One region of the Micromonospora sp. WMMD714 genome, then DNA from elsewhere that is predicted to be linked to it. Evidence: riboswitches for the same ligand, from Rfam matches in the RefSeq annotation. Region 1 holds a riboswitch; the other holds the start of a gene.
The links. A riboswitch is a leader RNA that binds a small molecule or an ion and turns the genes downstream of it on or off. The one in region 1 is predicted to bind thiamine pyrophosphate.
Positions count from the first base shown of each region.

Region 1 (11,956 bases):
TGGCCGGCGTGCCCGGACAGCGACCGGGCGAAGGTCGCCTCGGCGATGCCGGTGATCGGGATGCCCAGGTCGAGGGCGATCTGCACCGTCCAGCGGCCGGTGCCCTTCTGCTCGGCCTGGTCGAGCACCACGTCGACGAACGCCTTGCCGGTGGCGGCGTCGGTGTGCGCCAGCACGTCGGCGGTGATCTCGATGAGGAACGACTCCAGCTCGCCGGTGTTCCACTCCCGGAAGATCTCCGCGATCTCCGCCGGGGTCGCGCCCAGCCCGGCCCGCAGCAGGTCGTACGCCTCGGCGATGAGCTGCATGTCGGCGTACTCGATGCCGTTGTGGACCATCTTGACGAAGTGGCCGGCGCCGTCGGGGCCGACGTGCTGGCAGCACGGGACGCCGTCCACCTGCGCGGCGATCTTCTCGAACATCGGCCCGAGCTTCTGGTAGGACTCCGCCGAGCCGCCCGGCATGATGCTCGGGCCGAGCAGCGCGCCCTCCTCGCCACCGGAGACGCCGGTGCCGACGAAGTGCAGCCCGTGCTCGCGCAGCGTCTCCTCCCGACGGCGGGTGTCGGCGAAGTGCGCGTTGCCGGCGTCGACGACGATGTCGCCCTCCTCCAGCAGCGGCACCAGCTCGTCGATGACCGCGTCGGTGGGGGCACCCGCCTTGACCATGACGATCACCGCGCGGGGCCGCTCCAACGAGCCGACGAAGTCCGCCAGGGACTCCGACGGCACGAAGGTGCCCTCGTCGCCGTGCTCGGCCACCAGGCTGCGGGTGCGCTCCGGGGAGCGGTTGTGCACCGCCACGGTGAACCCGTTCCGGGCCAGGTTCCGGGCCAGGTTGCGACCCATCACCGCCAGCCCGGTCACGCCGATCTGCGCCGTCGCCTGTTGCGTCATCCGTACCCGCCACCTCTCACGTCACCTGTGTGCTGCGACGGTATCGTGCGCGCCCGAGGGCCGGCAGCCGCCGTCCACCCAGTGTCACAGGGTGGTCGCGTCGGCACGCCGGCTCGGTGCCCGGGCGTCGGGCGGAAAAGCGGGTGCGCCGGCCGGCCGGGTCGGTTAGCGTGACGGCATGCGTATCTGACGCCCTTTCTGAGAGCCGACCCGCCGCCGTGGCCGCGGGTCCGCGTGCTCGGGCGTCCGCGTCTTCCACCGTCCCGTTGCAGGGTGTCGGGTGGGCGGCGTCCGAGGCCGATCCCCGTCCGTCGCCCGCCCGCCCGCCGTCCGCGGGCCGGTGTGGTCCTCCGCACCCAGAAGGAGGCAGCGTATGCCCACCAAGCGCAGTCCGAAGAAGTCCCGTCGTCCGGTACCCGCCCCGGTGGAGGTGGATCCGGCGGTGCTCGCGGCGCTCACCGTGACGCCCGCGGATCCGGTCCCGCTGGCCGTCGCGCCGGCCCAGGCCGGCACCCGGTCGACCCCGCCGCCGCCGTCCCGGGCGCGGTCGGCCCGGTCGGTCCGGGCCGGCTCCACCACCGTCCAGGGCCAGAACCGCCGGTACGCCTTCCGGCGCAGCTGACCGGGCCACGGGCCGGGTGAGCGGTGCACGCCCGGCGCACCAGCGGTGTCCGGTCCGCCGTGACGCCGCTGGTGCGCCGGGGTGCCCGTTCCCGCCGTGACGCCGCTGGTGTGCCGGGGTGCCCGTCGTCGTGACGGTCAGCCGATCAGGGGGCGGAAGGTGCCGAGCGTCACGCTCACCGCGAGCGCACCGCCGGCCAGCACGGCGGCCCCCACTATCAGCAGCCAGTCGGCCGGGCCGAACACCTGCCGGCGGGCCACCGTGCGCGGGACACCGGCGTCGAAGCCCCGGGCGTCCATCGCCACCGCCAGCCGGGTGCCGCGCCGGATCGCGCCCACCAGCAGGGCGAACGCCGTCGAGACGAAGAGCCTCAGCCGGGCCAGCGGGTTGCGGCCGGCGTCCACCCCCCGGGCCCGGCGGGCCATGGTCAACATCTGCCACTCCTGCCCGAGCAGCGGCACCAGCCGGAACGCGGCCAGCGCGCCGATCGCGAACCGGGCCGGTGCCCGCGCGTTCTGGACCAGCGCGTCGGCCAGGTCGGTCGGATCCGTGGTGGCGAAGACGATCACGCCCGGTAGGGCCACCGCGAACATCCGCAGCACCAGGCCGAGCGCGGTGACCAGCACCCCCGAGGTGACCAGCAGCGGCCCGGCCGCCCACAGCACCGGGCCGGACCGGTCGGCGGCGAACAGGACCAGCGTGACCAGGACGCCGACCGCGCCGGCCAGCAGCGGCAGGGCGCGGCGGGCCAGCACCCGGTAGCGGATGCCGAACAGCGGCAGCAGCGCCAACTCGACGGCGATCGCGACCGCCGGTGCCACCGGGTCGAGGCTGGCCACCAGGACGAACGAGAAGAGCAGCCCGGCGGCCAGCTTCGCCACCGGGTTGCGCCGGGCCAGCGGCGCACCGGGCGTCGCGACGGGTCCGAGGCCGATCACGAACCCTCCCGGGCGGGGCTCAGGGTGAGCGTCCGGTCGGCGAGCGCGGCCACGAAGTCCACGTCGTGGGTGACGCAGACGACGCCGTGCCCGGCGTCGCGCAGGTCGGCGAAGAGGTCGACCAGCTCGCCCCAGGTCCGGCGGTCCTGGCCGAAGGTGGGTTCGTCGCAGATCAGCAGCCGGGGCGCGGTGGCCAGGGCGGTCGCCACGCTGAGCCGGCGGGCCTCCCCGCCGGAGAGGGTGTACGGGTTGGCACCGGCGAGCCGGGTCAGCCGCAGCCGCTCCAGCAACCCGTCGACGGTGGCCCGGACGGCGGTCTCCGGGCGGCCGGTCCGGCGCGGGCCGAGGGCCAGCTCGTCGCGGACGGTGCCGGTGACGAACTGGTGCTCCGGATCCTGGAACACCGAACCGATCCGGCCGGTCAGGGCCGCGGCCCGCCACCGGTGCGGGGGCGTGCGGGTGTCCCCGCCGGCCAGCGCGGCGGTGGCGGTGGACCGGCCGGTGCCGGGGCGGAGCAGGCCGCCGAGCAGCAGGGCCAGGGTGGACTTGCCGGCCCCGTTGGGGCCCCGGACGGCGAGCGCCTCGCCGGCGCGTACCACCAGGTCGGTGGGGGCCAGCCGGGGCGGTAGGCCGAGCCGGTCGACGGTGAGCAGCTCCGCGCCCGGCGGCCCGGCGGCCCGGCGGGGCACGGTGGGGTGGCCGGGCACCCAGACGCCGTCGGCGGCGAGCGCGGCACCGTGGGCGGCGAAGACCGCCGCCGGTGGCCCGTCGGCCCGGACCCCGCCGCCGGGGGCCAGCACCACCACCCGGTCGACCAGGGCGAGCGCGTCGGCGACCCGGTGTTCGACCAGGACCAGGGTGGTGTCGGCGTCCAGCGCGCCGGCCACCGCCCGGCGGACCAGCTCCGCGCCGGCCGGGTCGAGGTTGGCGGTGGGCTCGTCGAGCAGCAGCAGCCCGGGGCGCAGCGCCAGCACGCCGGCCAGCGCGAGCCGCTGCTGTTCGCCGCCGGACAGCGCGGCGGTGGGCCGGTCCCGGTGGTACGGGAAGCCGACCCGGCGCAGCGCCTCGTCCACCCGGGGCCAGATCTCGTCGCCGGGCACCCCCCGGTTCTCCAGGCCGAACGCCACGTCGTCGCCGCTGCGGGCCATCACCAGCTGGGACTGCGGGTCCTGGAACACGGTGCCGACCCGCTCGCGGGCCTTGGCCGGATCGAGGCCGTCGACCTCGACGGTGCCCTCCTGCTCGCCGGAGTCCGCCGGCAGCAGCCCGGCCAGCGCGGCCAGCAGGGTGCTCTTGCCGGCCCCGGAGGGACCGAGCAGCAGCACCCGTTCGCCGTGGTCGACGCGCAGGTCCACCCCGCGTACCGCCCAGGCCCGCCGCCCGGCGTGCCGCCAGCCGAAGCCGGCCAGCCTCACACTCGCCACGTCGCCGGCACCTCCATGGTCGCCAGGGGAGGGTCAGACCAGGCTGCGGTCACGCCCGGCGGGGAACCGGTCCAGCACCCCGGTCTCGGCCAGCGCGCGGGTGAGGTACCAGCCGCCGAGCCCGGCGACCACGGCGGCGCTCACCACGGTCAGTGCCGCGTACGGCAGGCGGTAACTGGCCAGGGCGTACTTCGCGTTCCAGACGAAGAAGTCGAACAGGGCGGCACTCAGCCCGGTCAGCGCGCCGGCCAGCACCGCCACCGGCAGTCGGTACGACCGGTAGCGGAACGCGGCGAAGGCCAGCTCCGCGCCGAGCCCCTGGATCAGCCCCTGGACGATGGTGACCCCGCCCCACTCCGCGCCGAGCAGCGCGGAGACGGTGGCGGCGACGGCCTCGCAGAACAGGGCCGCCCCGGGCTTGCGGATCACCAGGCCGCCGAGGACCGCGGGGACCAGCCAGACGCCGTACATCACCGCCTGGCTGGCCGGTGCGGCGGCGAACGCCGGGTCGGCGGCCTTCCACACCAGGCCCCAGGCCCAGAAGATGACGCCGAAGGCCACGGCGATCACGGCGGCGACCACGATGTCGATGGTGCGCCACCGGTTGCTGTCGGTGTGCTGCATGTCGGTACTCCCAGTCCAGCGAGCGAACCAGGAGAAGACGCACGCCGCGCCCGGTTGCTGCCGGACGGCGGCGCGGCTGGAGGTCGACCGAACTCCCTGCGCTGGCATTACCCAGATCAGGTTCGAGGGTCTGCGGGCGGTGCCCGCACTCTCAGCGCTGTGCGCTCCCCTGTCGGATGTGAAGTTGTCTCGGCAGACGCTAGCACCGACCTGCGGCGACGACCCAGCAGGCCACGGTTCCCGGCATTCGTCACCGGCCAGCCGGGCGTCCGGGTCGCCGGCCACCGGCGGGCGTCGGCCCTGGTGCGGGTGGCTGGGTAGGCTGCCGGTCATGCGGGTACCGGCGCGGGGACTGACGTTCGACGTACGGGTCGGCGGCCCGGAGGGCGGTGACCCCGTGCTGCTGCTGCACGGCTTCCCCCAGCACGGCGGGGAGTGGGACGCGGTGGTGCCCGCCCTGCACGCCGCCGGGCTGCGCACCTACGCCCCGGACCAGCGGGGCTACTCGCCCGACGCCCGGCCCGCCGGGGTGGCCGGGTACCGGCTGCCGGAGCTGGTCGCCGACGCGGTGGCGGTGCTGGACGCGCTGGGCGTCGACGCCGCGCACGTGGTGGGGCACGACTGGGGCGCGATCGTCGCCTGGGCGCTGGCCGCCCGGCACCCGGAGCGGGTGCGTACCCTCACCGCGGTCTCGGTGCCCCATCCGGCGGCCTTCGGGTACGCGCTGACCGCCGACCGGGCGCAGCGGGCGCGCTCGGCGTACATGGCGTTGTTCCGCCGGGCGGGCCTGGCGGAGAGGGTGCTGCTGGCCTGGCGGGGGGCGGTGCTGCGCCGGTTGCTGGCCGGGGTCGGGGATTCCGCCCGGGTGGCCCGGTACGCCGGGCCGATGCGGCTGCCGGGCGCGCTGACCGGGGCACTGAACTGGTACCGGGCGATGGCGGGGCGGGACCTGAAGGTGGTCGGCCCGGTGTCGGTGCCGACCAGCTACGTGTGGAGCGACCGGGACGTGGCGGTCGGGCGTACCGCCGCGCAGGCCTGCGCCCGGCACGTGTCGGGGGACTACCGGTTCGTGGTGCTGGCCGGGGTCAGCCACTGGATTCCCGACCGGGCCCCGGGGCCGCTGGCCGAGGCGATCCTGGCCCGGGTGCGCGGGGCCGGCTGAGCCGTCCCGTCGGCGCAGGGGGCGATAGGGGTTCGTGAATCGGTTTCGTGCGATGCCGGATCGGGCACAGGCGTTGCTGCCGACGGGAGGTGCTCCCGTCGGTCGTACCGTCTCATCCGGAGGTAGCGTGTGTCGAAGGAATCCGAGAAGCAGCGCTGGCAGCGCAACTTCGCCGATCTGCTCCAGGAGCTGCGGGTCGCCCAGACCGGCGTGCAGATCCTCTTCGCCTTCCTGTTGACCCTGCCGTTCAGCAACGGTTTCACCCGGACGAGCGAGTTCCAGCGGGACGTCTACATTCTCGCGTTGCTGTCCGCCGCCGCGGCCACCGCGATGATCATCTCGCCGGTCGCCTTCCACCGGGCGCTGTTCCGCCAGGGTCGCAAGCCGGAGCTGGTCCGCTTCGCGCACCGGATGGCGACCGGCGGCCTGGCCTTCATGCTGGTCGCCATGGTGAGCGCGGTCCTGCTGATCGCCGACTTCGTGCTCGACACCGGCATCGCCGTGGTGCTCACCGTGGTCACCGGCCTGTGGTTCCTGACGTTCTGGGTGATCCTGCCGTTCGTCCGGCGTAACTGGGGCGAGGACGACATCGACGACGACGATGACGACCCGGTGGTGCTGAACGGCGACTGACCCCGCGTGGGGTGGTGGATGGTGTGGGCCGGGGGCTCACCCGGGCCGACGGTGGCCGGGGTGAGCCCCCGACGTGTGGCGGGTGGATTCCCGACGCGTGCCGGGCGGGCCGGCCGGTGCGTCAGCGGGCGACGGCCCAGGCCAGCACGGCCGCCAGGATGAGCCCGTTGAGCAGGGCCAGCACCAGGTACGCCTGCGGCGGGATCTTGCGTCCGCGCCGGACGAAGCTGACCAGCACGGCGGCGTACGCCAGCAGCAGCACGGCGATGACGATCAGGAAGTAGAGCACCGCACCACCCTAGACGAGCCGGTGCCGGTGCCCGGCGGCCGACCGTGACCGCCCCACGGCCCGGCGGCACCCAGCCCGGTGCGTCGGGTCTGCCCGTCGTGGCTGAGTCGGGTCCACCCGTCGTGGCTGATCAGGGGACGCGGTGCGCGGATCGACATCGAGTAGTATCGATTATTATCTCTTCCTGTCCCGGGTGCGTCACCGGCCCTGCCCTCGTTGCCGGGCGCGGCAGCCGTCCAGCTGGGGGCGGGCCGGCACCAGCGACGAGGAGTGGACCATGAGAGCAGCGCGACGACGGGTCGCCGGACTGGGCGTGATCACGCTGGCGGTCCTCGCCGGCGGGGTGGCGGTCGCGGCCGGTGCCGGGGCGGCGGCGGCCGGCTGCCGGGTCGACTACAAGGTCACCAGCGAATGGCAGGGCGGCTTCGGGGCGGACGTCACCATCACCAACCTCGGCGACCCGGTCTCCGGCTGGACGCTCACCTGGGCCTTCGCCAGCGGACAGCAGGTCACCCAGGCGTGGAACGCGACGGTCACCCAGAACGGGACGGCGGTCAGCGCGAAGGACGCCGGGTACAACGCCGCCATCGCGACCGGGGCCGGCGTCAGCTTCGGCTTCAACGGCGGGTGGACCACCGCGAACCCGGTCCCCACCGCGTTCGCACTCAACGGGGTCTCCTGCACCGGGGCGACGCCGACCGCCACGCCCTGCCCGCCACCGTCCACCCCGCCGACCCCCACCCCCACGCCGACCCTGACCCCGACGCCCACCCCGACGACGACCCCGACCCGGACGCCCACGCCCACCCCGACCCCCTCGACGCAGGCCAAGGTCACCGTGTGGCTGGCGGGCGACTCCACGGTCGCCAACCCGTCGTCCAGCGGCGTCTGCCCGGTCGGCTGGGGCAACCAGTTCGGCCAGTACCTCAACGGCAACGCGACGGTGGTGAACAGTGCGGTCGGCGGACGCAGCATCCAGACCTGGCTGTACGACCCGAACGTCACCACCACGATGAACTCGGCCGGCGAGTGCGTGGTCAGCCCGCAGACCTACTCGACCCGCTGGCAGGCCATGCTGAACGCCAACGGCGGGATGAAGGCCGGCGACTACCTGTTCATCCAGTTCGGCATCAACGACGGCAGCACCACCTGCAACCGGCACGTCGGCTCGGCCCGCTACAAGGAGCTGCTCGGGGTGATGGCCCGGGCGGCCCAGCAGCGCGGCGCGTACCCGGTCTTCCTCACCCCGGCCGCCGCGATCACCTGCTCGGGCAGCACCGCCGTCGGCAACCGGGGCTTCCTCACCGAGACGTTCGACGCGGGCCGGGCCAACAACGTCCCCGTCATCGACCTGCACAAGCTGAGCTACACGCTCTACAACACGCTGCGGCTCTGCCCCAACAACGGCGACTACAACTCGGGCGCGGTCGGCGCGTTCTTCTGCGCCGACCACACCCACTTCGAGACGGCGGGCGCCCGGCAGATCGCCGGCGTGGTGGCCACCGCGCTGCGCAACCAGCAGCTCGGTCTCGCGGCCTACCTGCGGTGACGGTACGCGGTCCGGCCGGGACGGCCGGAGCGCACCGTGGCCGCCGGTGCCGTGGTCCGTCGCCCCCGGGCGACGGACCACGGGCGGCGGTCAGGAGAGCGCGCAGGGGGTGCCGTTGAGGGCGTACCCGGTGGGGCGGTTGTTGGTGCCGGCGACGTCGGCGAGGAAGCCGAAGCTGACCGACCCGCCGGCCGCGATCGTGCCGTTCCAGCCGGCGTTGGTCGCCCGGACGGTGCCGCCGCTCTGCGTGTAGCTGGCGTTCCACGCCTGGTTGACCCGCTGGCCGTCGGTGAACGTCCACTGGAGCGTCCAGCCGTCGACCGGGGCCGCGCCGGTGTTGCGGATCGTCACCTCGCCCTGGAAGCCACCCTGCCACTGCCCGGTGACCGCGTACCCGACGGCGCAGCCGGTGCCGCCGGCCGGCGGGGTGGTCACCGGGGGCGTGGTGCTGGGCGGCGCGGTGGTGGGCGGCGGGGTGGTCACCGGGGGCGTGGTGGGCGGCGCGGTGGTGGTGGGTGGCACGGTGGTGGGGGTCGGCGTCGGGGTGGTGGACAGCTGCGCGGCGATGGCCGGGGCGAGGCGGGCCGTGATCGCCCGGTGGCCGGCGTCGTTGGGGTGCACCGAGTCGCTCAGCCCGTCGGCGGGCAGCCAGCCGGTGGTGTCCACGTAGAACACGTTGCGGTCGCCGCTCCCGGTGACCGCCGTGACGGCGGCGGCGGTCTCGGCGGCGTACCGGCCGCTGAAGGTGCGCAGCGCGAAGATCGCCGCGCGCGGGTACCTGCCCCGCACGGTACGGATGAAGGTGGCGTACTGGTTCTGGAAGTCCGCGCCGCTCACCCCGTGGCTGCGGTCGTTGGTGCCCAGGTTGATCACCACGGCGTCCGCCTGGTAGCGGCTGAAGTCCCAGGCGGGGCTGTTCGCCGCGTACCCGGTGCGGAGGAACTGGCTGGCCACGCTGACGCAGCCGTCGGCGGTGGCGACCAGGCAGCCCCCGCCGTAGCCGAGTTGGGTGTGCTCGGTCCCGAGCTGCTCGCCGGTCAGCCAGCCGTACGCGGTCAGCGCCGTCCGTGACGAGGTGGTGCCGAGGGTGATGGAGTCGCCGACGAACTCGATCAGCCGGGGCCGGACCGCCGCCGGCAGGGTACGCGCCCCCGAGTCGAGGGTGAGCCCCTGGAACACCGCGTCCCCGGTGTACGAGCCGGCGACCACCCGGTACGACACCACCAGCGTGTGGTTGCCGGCGCGCAGCGGGGTGGGGGTCAGGTTCACCGTGCCGCTGACGTTGGTCAGGTACCGGAAGTCGGCCCCGTCGATGCTGTAGTAGAGGTCGATGGTGCGGCGTTGCCGCAGTTTGACGGTGGTGCCGGTGAACCCGGTCTTGAGGTAGGCGCCGGCCCAGTTCGGCACGTACGCGGTGCTGTTGCTGCGGTCCCAGCGACCGACGAAGGCGATGTTCGCGTCGGTGGGGGAGCCGTCACCGGTGGCGGCGCTGGCCGGGGGCAGGCCGATGAGGGTGGCGGCCAGCACCGCCACCACCCCGGCGGCTCCCGCCGCGAGGATCGACCGACTGCGGGACACGGGCATGGGGACGCTCCCTCTCCGGGCCGTCCGTGCCGACGCACGCCGACGGCCTGCAGACATTTACCATCATCTAAGCCTGCGGGCCGGGGGGACACAACAGGTGACGGTGCCTAACGGCCGCCGCGCAGGCCGAGTCGACGCAGCTCCAGGGCGGCGAGCGCGTCGACGGTGGCGTCGTCGCCGCGCCGCCACGCCTGGGCCACGTCCGGATCGATCCTGGTCAGCCGGCGCAGCGGCTGGCTGGTCAGCGCGCGCAGCGCCAGCAGGTCCCGGCCGGCCGGGCCGGCGGCGAGCGCCTTCGCCGAGGCGGCCCGGCGCATCCAGCGCAGCCGCAGCGGCAGCCAGCCGAACAGCACCAGCCCGAGCGGGAAGACCAGCACCGCGACACTCAGCGCCAGGGCGAGCTGGCCGACCAGCTCCTGCTGGTCCCGCCCCGCCTCGGCCATCGCCCGGGCGGCGTCGGCGGCCTTGGTGAACGGCCCGGTCAACTCGTCGCCGACCAGCGGCACCCGGCCCACCTTGCCGCCGGCGTCGGCCAGGTTGTCGGCGAGTCCACCGCCGGCCCCCTCCAGCTTCCGCCCCGGTACGGCGAGCTTCTCCACCAGGTCGTACAGCCACAGCGCGAAGCGGACCGCCGCGTAGACCCAGACGACGACGAGCAGGTCGGTGAGGAACTGACGGAGGGCGACCGGAAAACGGTCAGCGTAGATCTTCACGGCCGACAGCGTGCCACGAGGCGGGCCGTCCGGCACCCCCCGCCCGGCCGGCCGCCGGCTCGCCGGAAGGTGACGCCCCCTCCCCGGCGTGACTGACCGCGTCCGCCACGATGTGCGCGACGTGCTCGTCGACCAGGGCGTAGGCGATCTCCCGGCCGCGTCGGGAGCCTCGCACCACTCCGGCGCCGCGCAGCACCCGCAGGTGCTGGGAGACCAGCGGCTGCGGTGCGCCGAGCTGCTCGACCAGCTCGTGCACGCACCGCTCACCCTGGGCCAGCTCGCTGACGATCGCCAGTCGGATCGGGGCGGACAGCGCCCGGAGCAGCTCGCCCGCGCCCTCGAAGGCGTCGTAGCCGTGGGTGCCGGTCACCCCGTAACGGTAACCAATACCGGTGACGGCACACCGGTCGGCGTCACCGGAGCACCACCTCGTGCGGCTCCGGCGTGCCGGCCACCACCGGGGCGGACCGGCGGCGCAGCACCCGCCAGGCGGCGGCGGCCAACGCCACCACCAGGAAGGACGCGATCGCCAGCAGCACCACCGAGGCGCCGGGGGCGGTGTCGGCGGTGGCCGCCACCCAGATCCCCGCCCCGGCGGCGAACAGGCCGAGCGCCATGGCCGCCGTCATGGTGCTGCGGAAGCCCCGGGTGACCTGCTGCGCGGTGGCCACCGGGACCACCATCAGGGCGCTGATCAGCAGCACGCCGACGGCGCGCATGGCGATGGTGACGGTGACCGCGGTGGCGACTGCCAGCAACAGGTTCAGCGCCCGGACGGGCAGCCCGGCCACCCGGGCGTACTCCTCGTCGTGGCAGACCGCGAAGAGCGCCGGGCGCAGCGCCAGCATCAGCACCGCGATGGTCGCGCCGAGCACCGCGATGGTGGTCAGGTCGGCGGGGGAGGTGGTGGTGAGCGACCCGAACAGGTAGGCGTTGAGGTTGGCGCTGCTGGCGTCGGAGAGGCCGACCAGCATCACGCCACCGGCGATGCCGCCGTAGAACAGCAGCGCCAGCGCCAGGTCGCCGGAGGTGCGCCCGCGGGCCCGGACCAGCTCGATGGTGACCGCGCCGAGGATCGCCGCGACCACCGCCACCAGCACCGGCGAGCGGTTGAGCAGCAGGCCCGCGCCGACGCCGGTGAGCGCGACGTGACCGATGCCGTCACCGATCAGGGCCAGCCGCCGCTGCACCAGGTAGATGCCGAGCGCCGGGGCGGTCAGCCCGATCACCAGCGCGCCGAGCAGCGCCCGCTGCATGAAGTCGTACTGGAAGAGGTCCATCGTTCAGCTGCTCCACAGCCCGGCGGGCTCCTCGGGACCGTGCGGGTGCACGTGGTCGTGGTCGGGCTCGGCGTGGTGCCCGGCCGGTTCCGGCACCGCGCCGTCGTGGCAGACGCCGCCCTGGTGCACCACCACGGCCCGGCTGATCAGCGGACGCAGCGGCCCCAGCTCGTGGGCGACCAGCAGCACAGTGCCCCCGGTGCCGAGGAAGTCGTGCAGCGCCCCGGCGAACGCCTCCTGGC
Region 1 covers NZ_CP120744.1:57,626-69,581, reverse strand. Annotated here, with positions in the region: gene gndA (NADP-dependent phosphogluconate dehydrogenase) at 1-896, opposite strand, end outside; gene O7625_RS00290 (hypothetical protein) at 1,270-1,518, shown strand; gene O7625_RS00285 (energy-coupling factor transporter transmembrane component T) at 1,656-2,456, opposite strand; gene O7625_RS00280 (ABC transporter ATP-binding protein) at 2,453-3,880, opposite strand; gene O7625_RS00275 (ECF transporter S component) at 3,914-4,504, opposite strand; TPP riboswitch at 4,580-4,685, opposite strand; gene O7625_RS00270 (alpha/beta fold hydrolase) at 4,836-5,666, shown strand; gene O7625_RS00265 (DUF6328 family protein) at 5,796-6,299, shown strand; gene O7625_RS00260 (hypothetical protein) at 6,421-6,588, opposite strand; gene O7625_RS30220 (cellulose binding domain-containing protein) at 6,866-8,137, shown strand; gene O7625_RS00250 (cellulose binding domain-containing protein) at 8,228-9,721, opposite strand; gene O7625_RS00245 (hypothetical protein) at 9,829-10,434, opposite strand; partial or broken gene O7625_RS00240 (metalloregulator ArsR/SmtB family transcription factor) at 10,514-10,804, opposite strand; gene O7625_RS00235 (metal ABC transporter permease) at 10,848-11,714, opposite strand; gene O7625_RS00230 (metal ABC transporter ATP-binding protein) at 11,718-11,956, opposite strand, start outside.

Region 2 (11,956 bases), 650 kb from region 1:
GTCATGTTCCGGCGCAGAGCTGACGCAAACCTCTTGATCACCGCGGTGAAGCACGGGGGCGGCGGCGGGGGCGGGGGCGCGGAGGGCGGGGTGGGGGCGCCGGGGGTCAGGCGAGGGGGAGGTAGAGGCGGTTGCCGGTGGAGCGGAACTCGGCCGACTTGCCCTGCATGCCTTGGGCGGCGTACTCCTTGAGTTCCTGGGTGATCTTCATGGAGCAGAACTTCGGGCCGCACATCGAGCAGAAGTGCGCGGTCTTCGCCGGCTCCGCCGGGAGCGTCGCGTCGTGGTAGGAGCGGGCGGTCTCCGGGTCCAGGGACAGGTTGAACTGGTCTTCCCAGCGGAACTCGAACCGCGCCTTCGACAGCGCGTCGTCCCAGGCCTGCGCGCCGGGGTGCCCCTTGGCCAGGTCGGCCGCGTGCGCCGCGATCTTGTACGCGATCACACCCGCCTTCACGTCGTCCCGGTCGGGCAGCCCGAGGTGCTCCTTCGGGGTGACGTAACACAGCATCGCGGTGCCGAACATGCCGATCATCGCGGCCCCGATCGCCGAGGTGATGTGGTCGTACGCCGGGGCGATGTCCGTGGTCAGCGGGCCGAGGGTGTAGAACGGGGCCTCGTGGCACCACTCCTGCTGGAGGTCCACGTTCTCCTTGATCTTGTGCATCGGCACGTGGCCCGGACCCTCGATCATCACCTGCACGTCGTACTCCCAGGCGATCCTGGTCAGTTCACCGAGGGTGCGCAGCTCGGCGAACTGGGCCTCGTCGTTGGCGTCGGCGATCGAGCCGGGCCGCAGGCCGTCGCCGAGCGAGAAGGTCACGTCGTACCGGGCGAGGATCTCGCACAGCTCCCGGAAGTTGGTGTAGAGGAAGTTCTCCTCGTGGTGCGCCAGGCACCAGGCCGCCATGATCGAACCGCCCCGGGAGACGATCCCGGTGACCCGGTCCACCGCCAGCGGCACGTACGGCAGCAGCACCCCCGCGTGCACCGTCATGTAGTCCACGCCCTGTTCGGCCTGCTCGATGACGGTCTCCCGGAACACCTCCCAGCTCAGCTTCACCGGGTCGCCGCCGACGGACTCCAACGCCTGGTAGATCGGCACCGTGCCGATCGGCACGGGCGAGTTGCGGACGATCGCCTCCCGGGTCTCGTGGATCCGCTTGCCGGTCGACAGGTCCATCACGGTGTCCGCGCCCCACCGGGTGGCCCAGGTCAGCTTCTCCACCTCCTCGGCGACCGACGAGGTCACCGCCGACGTGCCGATGTTGGCGTTCACCTTCACCAGGAACGCCTTGCCGATGATCGCCGGCTCGCACTCGGGGTGGTTGACGTTGAGCGGCAGCACCGCCCGCCCGGCGGCGATCTCGTCCCGGACCAGCTCCGGCGGCAGCCCCTCGCGGATCGCCACGAACTCCATCTCCGGAGTGACCACCCCGGCACGGGCGTACCAGAGCTGGGTGGGTCGTTTGGCGTCGACGCCGGCCAGCGGGGTGCCCGCGCCCCTGCTCGGCGCGACGTCGCCCCGCTCGGCGATCCACGGACCACGCAGCGGCGGCAGCCCCACCGCCGGGTCCGAGCCGGGGCCGGAGGTGTCGTAGAGGCGGACCGGCGGATTGTCCCCGCTCAGCTCCACCTCGGCGAACGGCACCCGGACGTCCGGCCGGGATCCCTCGACGTAGACCTTGCGACGTGCCTGCATGACAGCCTCCCTGACGGTCATCGGGACCAGCCGAAGTGATCCAACGGGCCGCGTCCCGCGCCCAGTTCCCAACCCCGCCCGCCGGTCAGCGCGCGGGTGACGTACTCCTTGGCGGTGGCGACCGCGACCGGCACCGGGTCGCCGGCGGCCAGCCGGACGGCGATGGCGGCCGAGAACGAGCAGCCGGTGCCGTGGCTGTGCCGGGTGTCCACCCGGGGTGCGCGGAGCAGGGTGGTCGTCCCGCCGCCGGCCAGCACGTCGACCGACTCGCCGTCCGCGTCGACGTCGCCGCCGGTGACCACCACGAACTCCGGGCCGCCGGCCGTCAGCGCCTGCGCCGCCTCGACCATCTCCCCGACCGTGGTCACCGGGTGTCCGGTGAGGGCGGCGGCCTCCGCGCAGTTCGGCGTCGCCACCCGTGCGTACGGCAGGAGCCGCTCGACCGCCGCCACCACCCCGAGCCGGTGTCCACTGGTGGCGACGAGCACCGGGTCGACGACGAGGTGCGGCAGCCGACCCGCCTTCGCCGCCCCGGCCACCACGTCGGCGACCGCCGGGGTGCCGAGCATCCCGGTCTTCACCGCCCGGACCGCGAAGTCGGCGAGCACGCTGTCGAGCTGCTCGGTGACGGTGCGCGGGGGCAGCGGCAGTACGGCGTTCACGCCCCGGGTGTTCTGCGCGGTGACGGCGGTCAGCACACTGGTGCCGTACGCGCCGAGGGCGGCGAAGACCTTCAGGTCGGCCTGGATGCCGGCGCCGCCGCCGGAGTCGGAGCCGGCGATGGTCAGCACGGTCGTCGGTGTCATGTCCCCTCCTCGGGCCACATGTCGCTGATCGGGGCGCGGTCCGTCGGGCGCGTGGCGAAGACGCCGGTGAGGGCCGCCGCGACCTCGGCCGGGTCGGCGGCTCGCATGATCGCGCCGAGCACCGCCACCCCGACCGCGCCCGCCTCGACACAGGCCGTCACCTGCTGCGGGGTCTCGATGCCACCCAGCGCGAGTACGGGCACCGGGCTGAGCCGGACCAGCCGGCGCAGCCCGTCCGGGTGCAGGGGTGGGCCGTAGCCGGGTTTGCTGCGGGTGGTCCAGACCGGCGAGAGCGTCACGTAGTGCTCGGTGCTGAGCCGGGCCAGCTCGGCCGGGTCGTGACAGGACCGGCCGACGAGCCGCACGGCCGGCGGCGGGTACGGCCCGGCCGCGGCCAGATGCACTGCCCCACCGGCACCAGCACCGGCACCGGCCGAGTCCGGGCCGGCCGAGTCCGGGCCGGCCGGGTCGAAGCCATCGGAGCCATCGGAGCCGCCGAAGCTGCCGAAGCCATCAGAGCCATCGGACCCGTCGGACCCGCCGGAGCCGTCGGAGCCGTCGGAGCCGTCGTCGAGCGGGTCGGGGCCGGCGACGATCAGGGTGCCGCCGGTCCCGGCCAGGACCGCCCGTAGGTCGACGGCGAGGGCGACCCGCTCGGCGCGGGGCAGGTCCTTCTCCCGTAGCACCACCCAGCGGACTCCACCCTGCACCGCCCCCGCGACCACGTCGGCGAGGTCCGTCCGCGCCGCCCGTCGGTCGGTCAGCAGCAGCACCCCCGACGGCCGACTGTCACCCCGCCCTGACCCCGGACCCGTCCGTACCGTCCCGGTCACCAACCGACCCACCCCCCGACGGCACCCCCTCCGGCCTCTGCACCGACGCCGACACCGGTGCCCACGCCAGTGCCAGTGCCAGTGCAGAGATCTTGGAAGCAAGTGGCCCCCTGAGGGGCCGATTTCTTCCAAGATCTACTAGCCTCCGCCCCGGCCGCAGGCGCAGACGCGAGCACAGGCACAGGCGCGAGCACAGACGCAGACGCGAGCGCAGGCACAGGCTCAGGCGCAGGTGCGAAAGCAAGCACAAACGCAGGCACAAACGCAGGTGAGAGCGCAGGCACAGGCGTAGGCACAGCGGAGGGCGGGGACGCAGGCCCGGGCGGGCGGTGGGGGCAGAGGCGGGGGCGGCGGCGGTGGAGGGAGCAGGGGAAAGGGCAGGGGAGACGGGGGTGGCGGGGGCGGTTCACAGGTCCGGCCGTCCGTCGTCGGGAGTGGAGGCGAGGGCGTGGAAGCGGCGGGGAATCCGACCGGCGGTGTACGCGAGCCGCCCGGCCCGGACGGCGTACCGCATGGCGGTGGCCATCGCCGTCGGGTCGGCGGCCCGGGTGACGGCGCTGGCCAGCAGCACCCCGTCGCAGCCCAGCTCCATGGCGAGCGCCGCGTCGGAGGCGGTGCCGATCCCGGCGTCGAGGATCACCGGCACGTCGACGCTCTGCCGGATCAGCTGGATGTGGTGCGGGTTGGTCACGCCCAGCCCGGAGCCGATCGGGGCACCGGCCGGCATCACCGCCGCGCAGCCGACGTCGGCCAGCCGGCGGGCCAGCACCGGGTCGTCGGAGGTGTACGGCAACACGACGAAGCCGTCGGCGACGAGTTCCTCGGCCGCCCGCAGCAGCTCCACCCCGTCGGGGAGCAGGGTGCGTTCGTCGCCGATCACCTCCAGCTTGACCCAGTCGGTGTCGAACGCCTCCCGGGCCAGCCGGGCCACCTTCACCGCGTCGGCGGCGGTGTAGCAGCCGGCGGTGTTGGGCAGCAGCCGCACCGCGCACCGGTCGAGCAGGTCGAGCAGTCCCCCGGCGGTGCCGGGCGCGGTGTCGACCCGGCGCAGGGCCAGGGTGACCAGTCCGGTGCCGGAGGCCCGGATCGCCTGCTCCAGCACGTGCAGGTTGGCCGCGCCGCCGGTGCCGAGGATGAGCCGCGAGGTGAAGGTCTGCCCGGCGATGGTGAGGGGCATCCCGGTCACCCGCCCTGCGCGGCGCTGAGCACCTCGACCCGGTCACCGTCGCGCAGCAGGGTCGCCGGCCAGCCGCCCCGGGGGACCACCTCGCCGTTGACCGCGACGGCGAGCCCGCGGCGTTGCTCGGTGACCGTGGCGACCAGGTCCGCGACGGTCGCGCCGCCGGTCAGTTCACGGCCGACGCCGTTGACGATCAGTCGCACGTGTCCTCCTCAGTGGAACCGGTCGGCGGTGAAGGGGGTGAGCAGCGGGTCCGGCCGGCCGGTGACGATCAGCTCGGTGATCAGGTCGGCGGTGACCGGGGTGAGCACGATGCCGTGCCGGTGGTGGCCGGTGGCGGCGAACACGCCGGGCCGGCCGGGCAGTGGCCCGAGGACCGGCGCGTTGTCCGGGGTGCCGGGCCGCAGCCCGGCGGTCGCCTCGACCAGCTCGTACTCGGCGAGTTCGGGGACGAGATCGACGGCGGCCCGGAGCAGCCGCAGCACCGCCCCGGTGGTCACCTCGGTGTCGGCGCGCTCCTCCACGGTCGCCCCGACCACCACCTCGCCGCTGTCCCGGGGGACCAGGTAGACCGGCTCGCCGTCGGCGTACCCCCGGATGACGTGACGGAAGCACGGCGGGCGGTGGTCGGGCGCGCGCAGCCGCAGCACCTGGCCCTTGACCGGGCGGACCGGCAGCCCGGTCAGCGCGGCGGCGCCGCACCCGGCGGCGACCACGACGACCGGCGCGGTCAGGTCGGCCAGCCGGGTCACCGCGCCGGGGAGCAGGGTCACGCCGGCCCGTTCGGCGGCGACCCGCAGCGCGGCGACCAGCCGGCGCGGGTCGACCTGGTGGTCGCCGGGGGCGACCGCCCCGCCGCGCAGCCGGGGGGTCAGCGCCGGCTCGCGGTCCCGCAGCTGCGACGGGCGCAGCGCGCTGATCGGCAGTCCCAACCCCTGCTGGTACGTCCATAGTCGGCGCGCCTCGGCCAGGTCGTCCCCGGTCAGCCCGACGACCAGGGTTCCGTCCGTGCGGTGTCCGAAGCCGGTGCCGGCGGCGGCGGTGAGGGCGGCGGCGAAGCCCGGCCAGCGGGCGGCCGAGTCGACGAGCAGCCCGGTCAGCTCCCGTTCCCCGAAGTAGGCCTCGGCGACCGGGGCGAGCATGCCGGCGGCGACCCGCGACGCACCGGAGCCGGGGGCCGGATCGTGCACGACCACCCGCAGGCCACGGGCGGCGCAGCGCCAGGCGATCGCCAACCCGACCGGTCCCGCCCCGACCACGGCGACGTCCGGCCCGGTCAGCATGTCAGCGCCACGGCCGGCCGGGTGGTGGCCCGGCTCTGATCGGCGGCCGGGGTCAGCATGCCGGGGCCGCGATCAGCCCGGCGGTGGCCCGGCCCGGGTCGGCGGCCGGGGTCAGCATGTCAGCGCCGCGATCAGCCCGGCGGTGGCCCGGCCCGGGTCGGCGGCCGGGGTCAGCATGTCAGCGCCGCGATCAGCCCGGCGGTGGCCCGGCCCGGGTCGGCGACGGCGGAGAGCGCCCCGACCACGGCCACCCCGTACGCCCCGGCGGCCCGCAGCGCCGGCACCGTCGTGGCGGTCACCCCGCCGATGGCGATCACCGGCACGGTGACGGCCTCGGCGACGGCGCGTACCCCGGCGGGGCCGATCGGGTCGGGCAGGCCGGTCTTGGTGGTGGTCCGGTGGCACGGGCCGACGCCCAGGTAGCTGGCCCCGGCGGCCACCGCCCGGGCCGCGCCGCCGGGTTCCCGGGCGGTCGCGCCGAGCACGGCGTCGACGCCGAGGACCCGGCGGGCCGCCGCCACGGGCAGGTCGTCCGCGCCGACGTGGCCGCCGTCGGCGTCCACCGCGAGGGCCACGTGCAGCCGGTCGTTGACCAGGCAGGTGGCCCGGTAGGGCAGGCAGAGGGCGCGGACCCGGCGGGCCAGGTCGTAGGCCTGCCGGTCGGTGGTCGCGTCGGTGACCCGGACCTGGACGACCAGCTCGGCGCGGGCCACCGGGAGGGCGGCCCGGACGACGGCGAGCGGGTCGCACCCGGGTCGGGTGTCGGTGATCAGGTGCAGGCGGCCGAGGGACGGCACGGCAACTCTCCTCCCTGCGCCGGCATTATCCGGATCAGGTTCGACGGTCGGGGGCTCTCAGCCCCCCTCTCAGCCCGGTGTACCGGGCTCCCGTGGGTCACGTGTCTGTGACCGTACGACAGATCCGCTGATCCGCCAAGGGGTGTTAGATTGATCCAAGCCCATCGATGACTGTCTTTTGCCCCCCTCTCTCCACATAAGCCGGAAAGGTGAGTCGACGATACCGAATCGTTACATGCTCATGCCTTGCCGGAAACCAATCCAGCGGCGCTAATTTGTTCAACCGATCGACATTATTCCGGTGCGCGGCCTCGACGAGGCCGGCACCTGATCGCCACCGATGCGGACCTCGGCGGGCCCGCACCCATCCGACCGGGGACGGTCTGCGGCGAGTCGTCCCCATGCCCCCACCACTGTCCAGCACGGACAAAAGGAGCATGGAGTGTCTCCATCCCGCCATCGCCGCGCACGTCGCGGCCCACTGGGCGCCGGTCTACTGGCCCTCTCCCTACTCGCCAGCGGCCTGATCGGCGGCACCCCCGCCCAGGCCGCTCCCGTCGCGGCGGCCCGGCCACAGGCCGCCCCGGCACCGGCGGCGGCAGCCGCCGAACCGTTCTCCGTCCTGGTCTTCTCCAAGACCGCCGGCTTCCGGCACGACGCCATCCCGGCCGGCATCGCCGCGATCCAGAAGCTCGGCACCGACAACGGGTTCACCGTCGACACCACCGAGGACGGGGCCGCCTTCAACGACACCAACCTGGCCAAGTACCAGGCGGTGATCTGGCTCTCCACCACCGGTGACGTCCTCGACGCCACCCAGCAGGCCGCGTTCGAGCGCTACATCAAGGCCGGCGGCGGCTACGCCGGCGTGCACGCCGCCTCGGACACCGAGTACGACTGGGCCTGGTACGGCAACCTGGTCGGCGCGTACTTCTCCGGCCACCCGGCCAACCAGCAGGCCACCGTCAAGGTCGAGGACCACGCGCACCCGTCCACCGCCGACCTGCCGGACCGCTGGTCCCGCTTCGACGAGTGGTACAACTTCCGCACCAACCCGCGCTCCAAGGTGCACGTGCTGGCCAGCCTGGACGAGAAGTCCTACAGCCCGGGTGCCGGCGCGATGGGCGCCGACCACCCCACCGCCTGGTGCCAGGACTACGACGGCGGCCGGTCCTGGTACACCGGCGGCGGCCACACCCAGGCGTCGTACACCGAGCCGGAGTTCCTCAGCCACCTGCTCGGCGGCATCCGTACCGCGGCCGGGGTGGAGAACGCCGACTGCGGCGCCTCCAAGACCGCGAACTTCGAGAAGGTCACCCTCGACAGCAACACCAACAACCCGATGGAGCTGGACATCGCTCCGGACGGCCGGGTGTTCTACGCCGAGCGCGACGGCCGGGTGCAGATCGTGAAGCCGGACACCGGCAACACGGTCACCGCCGTCCGGCTGGACGTCTTCACCGGCAACGAGGACGGCCTGCTCGGGTTGCGCCTCGACCCGGACTTCGCCACCAACAAGTGGATCTACCTGTACTACGCACCGGCCGGTGGCGCCCCGCGCAACTACCTGTCCCGGTTCACCGTCAACGGTGACACCATCGACAAGGCCACCGAGAAGGTCGTCCTGCAGGTCGACACGCAGCGCAACACCTGCTGCCACGCCGGCGGCAGCATGACCTTCGACTCGCAGGGCAACCTCTACCTGGCCACCGGCGACAACACCAACCCGTTCGAGTCGAGCGCCTTCACGCCGATCGACGAGCGGGCCGGCCGGCAGGACTACGACGCCCAGCGCAGCGCCGGCAACACCAACGACCTGCGCGGCAAGGTGATCCGGATCCACCCGGAGGACGACGGCACCTACACCGTCCCGGCGGGCAACCTGTTCGCCCCGGGCACCGCGAAGACCCGCCCCGAGATCTTCGGCATGGGCTTCCGCAACCCGTTCCGGATCGGCGTCGACCAGAAGACCGACACCCTCTACGTCGCCGACTACGGCCCGGACGCCTCGGCGGCCAACCCGAACCGTGGCCCCGAGGGCCTGGTGGAGTGGAACATCGTCGCCACGGCCGGCAACTACGGCTGGCCGTACTGCGTCGGCAACAACCGGGCGTACAACGACTACACCTTCCCGTCCGGGCCGAGCGGGGCGAAGTTCGACTGCGCCGCACCGGTCAACGACTCGCCCAACAACACCGGCCTGACCAACCTCCCGCCGGTCGTCCCGGCGACCGTGGACTACGGCTACGCCGGCGACCCGCGCTTCCCCGAGATCGGTGGCGGCGGCGCCCCGATGGGCGGCCCGGTCTACCGCTACGACGCCGACAGCAACTCCACCCGCAAGTGGCCGGCGTACTACGACGGCAAGGCACTGCTCGGCGAGTGGAACCAGTCGAAGATGTACACGATGCAGGTCAGCCAGGACGGCAAGACGCTGATCGACATCAACCAGCTGCTCACCGGCATGCCGATGATCCGCCCGATGGACTTCGAGTTCGGCCCGGACGGCGCGCTCTACATGATCGAGTGGGGCACCGGCTTCGGCGGCAACAACGACGACTCCGGGGTCTACCGGATCGACTACACCGCCGGTGACCGCGCCCCGATCGCCGAGGCCAGCGCCGACCCCACCTCCGGGGCCGCGCCGCTGACCGTGAAGTTCTCCAGCGCCGGGTCGCGTGACCCGGACGGCGGCACGCTGACCTACGCGTGGAAGTTCGGCGACGGGCAGACCTCCACCGAGGCGAACCCCACCCACACCTACACCACGGCCGGCGACTACACCGCGCAGCTCACCGTCACCAACCCCAAGGGCCGGACCGCCGTGGCGAACGTGCCGGTGACGGTCGGCAACACCGCCCCGACGGTGACCATCGAGTTCCCGCCCAGCGGCGGTTTCTTCGACTGGGGCGACCAGGTCAAGTACACGATCAAGGTGACCGACCCGGAGGACGGCACCGTCGACTGTGACCGGGTGCAACTGCAGGTGCTGCTCGGCCACGACGAGCACGCCCACCCGCTGGAGCAGCACACCGGCTGCACCGGCACCGTGCAGACCTCGCTGGCGTCCGGGCACGGCGCGGAGGCCAACGTCTTCGCGGTCTTCGAGGCCACCTACACCGACGACGGCGGCACCGGCGGCGCCGGCCCGCTGACCGGTCGGGCGATCGAGATCCTCCAGCCCAAGCGCAAGCAGGCCGAGTACTTCACGGCCACCGGGCGGGCCCCGGGCAGCACCGGCGGCGGTGACCCGGGCGTGCAGAAGGAGACCACCACCGACCCCGCCGGTGGCGGCCAGAACATCGGCTTCATCGAGGACGGCGACTGGTGGTCGCTCGTCCCGGCCAACCTGACCGGGGTCGAGCAGATCCGGTTCCGGGTGGCCTCCGAGGTGCAGGGCGGCCGGATCGACGTGCACGCCGGTGCCGTCGACGGTCCGGTGGTGGCCACGGCCACCGTGCCGAGCACGGGCGGCTGGCAGCAGTTCGTCGACGTGACCGCGCCGGTGACGGCCGGTGCGGAGGGCTCGCTGTACTTCGTCGCCAAGGACCCGGCCGGTGGCACCGGTTCGCTGTTCAACGTCAACTGGATGGACTTCATCGGACGGGGCGTGACCGACAACGCGCCGCCGCAGGTGACGGCCACCGCCACCCCGGCGACCGGCACCGCGCCGGTCACCGTGACCTTCACCGGCACGGCCACCGACACCGAGGGTGACACCCCGCTGACGTACGCCTGGGACTTCGGTGACGGCGGGACGGCGACGACCCTGAACGCCACCCACACCTACACCACCCCGGGCACCTTCACCGCCACCCTGACGGTGACGGACAAGCGGGGCGCGAAGTCCTACGCGACCGTCCCGGTCAAGGTGGACGCGCCGACCAACACGTGCCTCGGCGCGCGGTCGGACGAGTTCACCGGCAACACCCTCGACAAGGACCGCTGGTCGGTGGTCCGGGAGAACCAGCTCTACTCGGTCTCCGGCGGCGCACTGCGGCTGCCCACCTCCTCCGGTGACCTGTACGGCTCCCGCAACGACGCGACCAACCTGGTGCTCCAGCCCGCACCCAGCGGGGCCTGGCAGGCCACCACGAAGGTCACCGTGCCCGTCACCGCCGACTACCAGCAGGCCGGCCTGCTGATCTACGGCGATGACGACAACTACGCCAAGGTGGACCTGCTCTACGGCGGGTCGCGCAAGGTGGAGTTCATCCGGGAGACCGCCGGGACTCCGCGCAACGACGCGGCGGACGCCGTGGCCGCCCCGGCCGGTGACACCATCTGGCTGCGGCTGATCAGCGACGGCACCAACCTGACCGCGCAGTTCTCCACCGACGGCACCACGTTCACTGCGGTCGGCCGGTCCGCCGCGCTGGCCGGCATCACCAACCCGCGGATCGGTCTGCTCGCCCTCAACGGCGGCACCACCGCCCCGGTGGTGGACGCGGTGTTCGAGTCGTTCCTGGTCTCGCCGGACGCCCCGGCCGGCCCGGTCGTCCCGTCGGACGAGTTCACCGGCACCACGCTCGACAAGTGCCGGTGGAACGCGGTGCTCCGGGAGGACCCGGCCGCCTACCGGGTGGCCGACGGCGCACTGAAGATCGACGTGCCGAAGGGTGACATCTACGGCACCAGCAACACCGGGCCGACGAACTTCATCCTCCAGACCGCGCCGAGCGGCGACTGGACCCTGGAGACGAAGGTCGACGGCAGCGCGCTGGCCGAGCAGTACCAGCAGGCCGGTCTGATCGTCCACGCCGACGACGACAACTACGTCAAGTTGGACTTCATCGTGGACAACCAGGCGGGTCAGACGCCGTCGCGGCGGATCGAGTTCCGCGGCGAGCTCGCCGGGGTGACGCAGAACCCGCAGCCGCAGGTCTCCAACCTGACCTCGGCGGTGTGGCACCTGCGGCTGGCCCGGGCCGGTGACACCTTCACCGCGTCCTACTCGGCCGACGGGCAGGAGTGGACCACGTTCGAGACGGTGACGAACACCGCCGTCGGGGCCACCCCGAAGATCGGTCTGTTCACCCTCGGCGCGAACGCGGCCACCTCGAAGACGGCCTCGTTCGACTACTTCCGGCTCTCCACCAAGGCGGCCGACACGACCGCCCCGGTGACCACGGCCACCGTCTCCGGCACCCCGACCGAGGGCTGGTACACCGGCCCGGTCACCGTGACGCTGGCGGCGGCCGACGAGGCCGGTGGTAGCGGGGTGGCCAGCACCGAGTACCAGCTCGACGGGGCCACCACCTGGACCGCGTACACCGAGCCGGTGCAGGTCACCGGGGACGGCACGCACGAGGTGCGGTTCCGCTCGACGGACGCGGCCGGCAACGTGGAGGCGACGAA
Region 2 covers NZ_CP120744.1:703,242-715,197, forward strand. Annotated here, with positions in the region: gene thiC (phosphomethylpyrimidine synthase ThiC) at 107-1,699, opposite strand; gene thiD (bifunctional hydroxymethylpyrimidine kinase/phosphomethylpyrimidine kinase) at 1,717-2,505, opposite strand; gene O7625_RS03135 (thiamine phosphate synthase) at 2,502-3,278, opposite strand; gene O7625_RS03140 (thiazole synthase) at 3,745-4,515, opposite strand; gene thiS (sulfur carrier protein ThiS) at 4,521-4,721, opposite strand; gene thiO (glycine oxidase ThiO) at 4,731-5,801, opposite strand; gene thiE (thiamine phosphate synthase) at 5,972-6,598, opposite strand; TPP riboswitch at 6,593-6,701, opposite strand; gene O7625_RS03160 (ThuA domain-containing protein) at 7,041-11,956, shown strand, end outside.
Region 2: linked by a shared signal. The riboswitch ahead of thiE (thiamine phosphate synthase) and the one ahead of O7625_RS00275 (ECF transporter S component) in region 1 are both predicted to bind thiamine pyrophosphate.